3 regions of the Rossellomorea sp. NRS-1567 genome follow, and region 1 is predicted to be linked to each of the others. Evidence: riboswitches for the same ligand, from Rfam matches in the RefSeq annotation. Region 1 holds a riboswitch; each other region holds the start of a gene.

Region 1 (2,205 bases):
CTAAATGCTCCGCAATTTTCAAGGCATTCTCTGTGTGACGTTCGATGCGAAGATGCAGCGTTTCTAATCCCTGCAGCAATAGGAATGCGTTTTGCGGACTTAAGCACGCTCCCAAATCACGAAGCAGCTGTACTCTTAATTTTGTAATAAAGGCTGCCGGTCCTACATCCTGTGCATAGCGAAGTCCATTATAGCTCCGGTCCTCTTCCGTGAAGCCCGGGAACTTTTCATGATTCCAATCGAACTTCCCACCGTCAATGACGACTCCCCCAATTGCTGTACCATGACCGCCAATCCATTTTGTTGCAGAGTGGATGACGATATCAGCTCCATACTCGATTGGCTTACATACATATGGAGTGGCAAAGGTATTATCGATGATCAATGGGATGTGATGGTCATGAGCCACTTTTGCTACCGCTTCAATATCAAGCACATGTAGACTTGGATTTCCGATTGTCTCAGCGAATACCGCTTTCGTTTTAGGAGTGATCGCTTTGCGGAAATTTTCCGGGTCGGTCGGATCTACAAAATGCACCTTGATTCCGTATTTCGGGAGAGTGGTAGAGAATAGATTATAGGTTCCACCGTAGAGATTGGTAGCTGCTACAATTTCATCACCTGCTCCGGCGATATTCAAGATTGATAGTGAGATAGCGGCCATCCCGGATGAAACACCCAGTGCTCCGATCCCCCCTTCTAGAAGTGCAAGGCGCTTTTCCAACACGTCTACTGTCGGGTTCATGATTCGGGTATAAATGTTTCCCGGTTCTTCAAGGGCAAATAATTTTGCCGCATGATCACTGTTATCGAAAACGTAGGATGTCGTTTGATAAATGGGCACTGCTCTAGAGCCTGTTGATGGATCCGGCTCCTGGCCACCGTGAAGAAGTAGTGTGTCGAAATCGAATGATTTTGTCATAGAGAATTCCTCCTGAAATGTTTTTGGTATTTGGGTTTTCGTTTGGCGGTTGGATGTTTTGGACGTTTGCCTGTTAATGTTGGTTGGGTTTTTGCCTGTTGAATTTTAGTGATAATTTGACTGTTGAGTTTGGGATAATATTTGACTGTTAAATATCGACCCATTCTCTCCTGTTAATTTCCGGCCAAAATTCTCCTGTTGAACTCAGAAACTGAAAAGTCGAAGAAGTATATTTTCCTAAGAAGATAGAAGAGGAAAAAACAAAAAACCCTCTTCCTAAGAAGAGGGTCTATTTTAATAGGGTCCTCCTCTTATCTTTCAGGCAGATCGCCTGCAGGAATTAGCACCTTTTCATGTGACGCTATAATGCGCACATGAAGGTTGCCGGGTTTCATCGGGCCTAGTCCCTCCACCTCTCTGGATAAGAGCATGTAGTTGTCAATGTGAAAATTCTTGCGTTGAGATGAATTATAAGGGGTAACCGACCTTAACGTCAAGGGTATTTTTAGAATTTTTCCATTATTTAATTTTTAACAGAAGCTGCAATCGCTTCGTTCAATTGCACGACGATGTCTTCCCCATCCTCAATACCTAACGATATGCGCACGACATGTGTGTTTATTCCGAGTTTTTCCTGCGCATCTTTCGGTAGAGCACGATGAGACGTTCCTAATGGGTAGGAAACCGTCGTCTCTACACCGGCAAGGGAAGGGATGATTTTAATCCAGGCAAGTGATTTGAAAAATGTGCTGATATCACATGTGTTGGATAGCTCGATCGTTACGATTGCGCCATTTCCTTTTTTGGATAAATCGGTTGGGTAATAGACTTTCTTTACATATTCATTTGCTCGAAGGTCTGCCGCAAGAACTTCGGCATTTCTTGCTTGTGTTCCCATACGAAGAGCCAGTGTTTTCGCTCCACGGCAAGTCAGCCACGCTTCAAATGGACTTAAGTTCGAACCGATGTTGACGACTTTTTCTCTCGCTTTTTGAACCAGTTCTTCTTTTCCAACTAAGACTCCTGCTGTGATATCACTGTGTCCACCGATATACTTCGTGGCACTGTGTGCGACCAGGTCCACCCCTTCTAAGAAAGGCTGGCGCATAAACGGTGTGGCAAATGTGTTGTCGATCATCGTTTTCAGGTTGTGTTTTTCCGCGAATTCGACCATTTTCGGGATATCTTCCACTCGCATAAACGGGTTTGTGACGGTCTCACTGTAGAGGAGTTTGGTTTGTGGAGTAATGGCCTCCTCTAATTCTTCCACACTTGTAAAATCA
Region 2 (2,205 bases), on a different contig from region 1:
TTCCGCCATAGGGGCTGCCATGATCGGTTGGTTTGGAACAGCTATGCTGTGCTATGTAACACCGAAAGAGCATCTGGGATTACCGAATAAAGATGATGTGCGAGAGGGTGTCATTGCTTATAAAATCGCAGCACATGCAGCGGATTTGGCGAAAGGGCATCCAGGGGCACAAGTAAGGGATAATGCCGTTTCTAAGGCTCGATTTGAATTTAGATGGAATGACCAATTTAATTTATCCCTGGACCCGGAACGTGCAAGGGAGTATCATGATGAAACACTTCCTGCAGAAGGGGCAAAAACGGCCCATTTTTGTTCAATGTGTGGACCGAAATTTTGTTCAATGAGAATATCACATGATATAAGGGGAATGAAGGAGAATAGCATTGATGATGCTCATAAGGAAATAGAAAAAGGATTGAAAGAAAAATCGAAGGAGTTTGTGGAAAATGGATCAAACATCTATCGATGAACCTCTTTGTCATGTACTCAAATTGAAGAATGATATCGTAAAGCTCAATCAGAGAGTCATCCAACTCGAAAAAGAAGTGAAGAGCATTCAGGAAAACTGCAGGCATGTCTTCTATGAAACGGATGTAACAAGATCTTGTATCAAATGTCATTATGTAGAAAGTACCTATTATTAGAAACGTGTAAGTTATTGATTAAATTTCTTTTGACAGCTTATATGTACCGTGCTACGATTATTACAAATTTCGGAATATTAAATGAATATATATGTGTAACTCTTATTGAGAGAGGTGGAGGGACTGGCCCTGTGAAACCCGGCAACCATTCAACCTATGTGTTGAAAAGGTGCTAATTCCTGCAAAGCAAATGGCTTTGGAAAATAAGAGAGGATTCTAATAAACATGAAACCCTCTCTATAGTAGTCAGAGAGGGTTTTTCGTTTTTATGAAAGAAAAATTAAATAGTCAAATGCAATAGGTGCTGAGTCATGCTCAGCTAAAAGGGAAGACCGGTGAAAATCCGGCACGGTCCCGCCACTGTGATGGGGAGCGACTTATCATTCAACCACTATTTCTATTGAAATGGGAAGGGATAAGAAGCTGTGAACCTAAGTCAGGAGACCTGCCTGTTGTATGCGCTTATGCTCTACGTGGATATAGAGAGGGGTGAGGAATACGTGTTGAGAATACTAGTTTGTCTCAACTCCAGTTAGTGATACGTATGAATCTCTCTTTCATTTGAAAGGGAGATTTTTTTGTTGATGACAATCATATCAAGATAAGGAGTGAGGATTGAATGAGTAATGTGATCAGTTCGAATTTAGGATATCCAAGGATCGGTGAAAAGCGTGAATGGAAAAAGACGCTGGAACAATTTTGGGCAGGGAAGATTGAAAAGGATACCTTCTTAGAAAAAATGGAGGAAATACGAGTCAACCATTTGAAGAAGCAATTGGACCAGGGGATTGATCTGGTTCCGGTTGGAGATTTCAGCTTATATGATCATGTGCTTGATACAGCCGTCATGTTCGGTTTGGTTCCCGAGAGGTTTCATTATAGTGGGGGTAAGGTTTCTCTTGAAACGTATTTCGAAATGGCCAGAGGCGCGAAGGACGCGGTGGCACTGGAAATGACAAAATGGTTTAACACCAACTATCACTATCTCGTGCCTGAACTTGATGGGATCGAACCCCGGTTGGTAGAAAATCGTCCTCTGCATTTTTATAGAGAGGCAAAAGAAAAAGCAGGGATAAAAGGGAAGCCGGTTATCTTAGGTCCACTCACTTTTGTGAAGTTGTCTAAAGGATATGAAACCGGGGATTATATAACCCTTGTTGATCGATTTGTCCCTCTTTATGCAGAAGTATTGCGTGAATTAAAGGAAGAGGGTGTAGAGTGGGTACAAATGGATGAACCGATATTGTGCACCTCTATCGGGGATGAAGAGATGGATCAATTCAAAGAGGTCTATCAAACCCTTAAAGAATCCTGCCCGGGCTTAAAGATCATCCTTCAAACCTATTATGATAGTTTGGAAAGGTACCAGCGGGTGTTAGCACTCCCGGTAGATGGTATAGGGATAGATTTTGTGCATGATCGTGGTGAGAATTTGGCGGCGCTGAAAAGATTTGGCTTTCCTAAGGGGAAATTCCTGGCTGCCGGCATTCTTGATGGCAGGAATATTTGGAGAAGTAATCTTGCCGATACCCATTCGCTTCTATCGTTCATTGCAGGGTAT
Region 3 (2,205 bases), on a different contig from region 1:
CGGATTGATGACCCTTTAACTCTTCTTCAGAAGGGCGAATGAATAATTGATGAGCGAAAAGATTATGCCAAGCGAATTCGTTGATCACTTGAATCGGTAGTCTATGTTTTGGGTCAGCACCTGCGAACCCTTTGAATGAAAATACTTCTTCTTTTTCTTTTAAGTAATCTAATACTTTTGTATATAGTTTATCGAATGATTCTGAAGAGATTGGTTGATTGACAGAACCCCACTCAATCTTATCCTTCGTGGATGGTTCTTCTACAATGAATTTATCCTTAGGAGAGCGTCCTGTGTATTTACCAGTTTCTGCTCTGACTGCACCTGATGATGTTAAAACGCCTTCATTTCGTTGAAGGACTTTTTCAACTAATTGGGAAACAGATAATTGTTCCTGAATGTTTTGACCGTTAAGTAATTCTGTTAATTCATTAGACATGCTCACTGAATTCATTAGAACCCTTCCTTTATATAAATTTAATGATCTCGTTTACTTCACAAAAATAGTATAACACAATTGAACCATTAGTCTATACTATTTATTCATTTTTATAATGTGTCTTCATATTGTCACATTTTTTGTCCGAATATAGCTTGTATCTTCTTATATATATGAAGGAATTATCATAATGTTTAGCCTCATTGCCTAATTAGGTTATTTTATGAGGGCAAGATAGGTTGGAATCATGAAAAGAGTAAGCTTAAATGGTTAAACATGTCACTCGAAAAAAAGTTGACACCCTTTGTACGAAACGTTATCATAGTTCCTTGAACGGATACTCTTATCCTGAGCTGGTGGAGGGAGCAGACCCTATGAAACCCAGCAACCTGCTATATAGTGAATGGATCCTTTCTGTTTGAAATGATCTGATTAAGCGAAGGTGCTAAACTGAGGCAAGGTCTAAGAACCTTGAACGATAAGAGAGAAAAGGCGCGGCTATGATCTGAAACCTTTCCTCTAATGCTTTTTTCGAGGAAGGGTTTTTTCTGTTTATAGTGGATCAAATGCACATAATTCATGATTTTCTTATAAAAAATTCATGTTTACTTCATACTACTTAGGGAAATGAGTACCGTATCTGTTTAATGTTTTGTTAGATTAAAGTCTAACAATTATGCTTAAGGAGGAACCTTGATGTCAACTAAACGTCGTCTGTTTACATCTGAGTCCGTAACCGAAGGACATCCAGATAAAATTTGTGACCAAATCTCTGATTCAATTCTTGATGCAATTCTTACAAATGATCCGAATGCTCGTGTAGCATGTGAAACGTCTGTTACGACGGGTCTTGTTCTTGTTGCAGGTGAAATTACAACGAGTACGTATGTCGATATTCCAAAAATCGTTCGTGAAACGATCCGTGAAATTGGCTACACTCGTGCAAAATATGGCTTTGATGCCGAGACATGTGCTGTATTAACATCCATCGATGAGCAATCTGCTGATATCGCTCAAGGTGTAGATCAGGCACTTGAAGCTCGTGAAGGTCAAATGACGGATGAAGAAATCGATGCAATCGGTGCAGGTGACCAGGGGTTGATGTTTGGATTCGCTTGTAATGAAACGAAAGAGCTTATGCCTCTTCCGATTTCCCTTGCCCACAAAATTTCCCGTCGTCTGACTGAAGTTCGTAAAGAAGAAATCCTTCCTTACTTGCGTCCGGATGGAAAAACTCAAGTAACCGTTGAATATGATGAAAACGATAAGCCGGTTCGTATCGACACGATCGTTATCTCGACTCAGCATCACCCTGAAGTGACGCTTGAGCAAATCCAACGTAACTTAAAAGAATATGTCATCGATCCTGTTGTACCGAAAGAACTGATCGATGGAGAGACTAAATACTTCATCAACCCGACTGGTCGTTTCGTTATCGGTGGACCACAAGGTGATGCAGGGTTAACAGGACGCAAAATCATCGTTGACACATATGGCGGATACGCTCGTCACGGTGGCGGTGCATTCTCTGGTAAGGATGCAACGAAAGTGGACCGTTCTGCAGCCTATGCAGCACGTTATGTAGCGAAGAACATTGTGGCAGCAGGACTTGCTGAAAAATGTGAAGTTCAATTAGCGTATGCAATCGGTGTTGCTCAACCGGTATCCATCTCAGTTGATACATTTGGAACAGGTAAAGTTTCAGAAGACGTACTCATTGACGTTGTTCGCAATAACTTTGATCTGCGTCCTGCAGGAATCATCAA

What was found. Region 1 has a riboswitch for S-adenosylmethionine ahead of ACIFOD_RS08525 (homocysteine synthase). Riboswitches for the same ligand answer to the same signal wherever they lie in the genome.
Region 2: linked by a shared signal. The riboswitch ahead of metE (5-methyltetrahydropteroyltriglutamate--homocysteine S-methyltransferase) and the one ahead of ACIFOD_RS08525 (homocysteine synthase) in region 1 are both predicted to bind S-adenosylmethionine.
Region 3: linked by a shared signal. The riboswitch ahead of metK (methionine adenosyltransferase) and the one ahead of ACIFOD_RS08525 (homocysteine synthase) in region 1 are both predicted to bind S-adenosylmethionine.

Annotation. Positions count from the first base shown of each region.
Region 1 is NZ_JBITPL010000014.1:120,054-122,258, reverse strand. Features, by position in the region: gene ACIFOD_RS08525 (homocysteine synthase) at 1-922, opposite strand, end outside; SAM riboswitch class I at 1,231-1,350, opposite strand; gene ACIFOD_RS08520 (trans-sulfuration enzyme family protein) at 1,446-2,205, opposite strand, start outside.
Region 2 is NZ_JBITPL010000011.1:38,630-40,834, forward strand. Features, by position in the region: gene thiC (phosphomethylpyrimidine synthase ThiC) at 1-469, shown strand, start outside; gene ACIFOD_RS07185 (hypothetical protein) at 447-644, shown strand; SAM riboswitch class I at 744-854, shown strand; cobalamin riboswitch at 927-1,111, shown strand; gene metE (5-methyltetrahydropteroyltriglutamate--homocysteine S-methyltransferase) at 1,264-2,205, shown strand, end outside.
Region 3 is NZ_JBITPL010000011.1:45,564-47,768, forward strand. Features, by position in the region: gene pckA (phosphoenolpyruvate carboxykinase (ATP)) at 1-454, opposite strand, end outside; SAM riboswitch class I at 780-924, shown strand; gene metK (methionine adenosyltransferase) at 1,136-2,205, shown strand, end outside.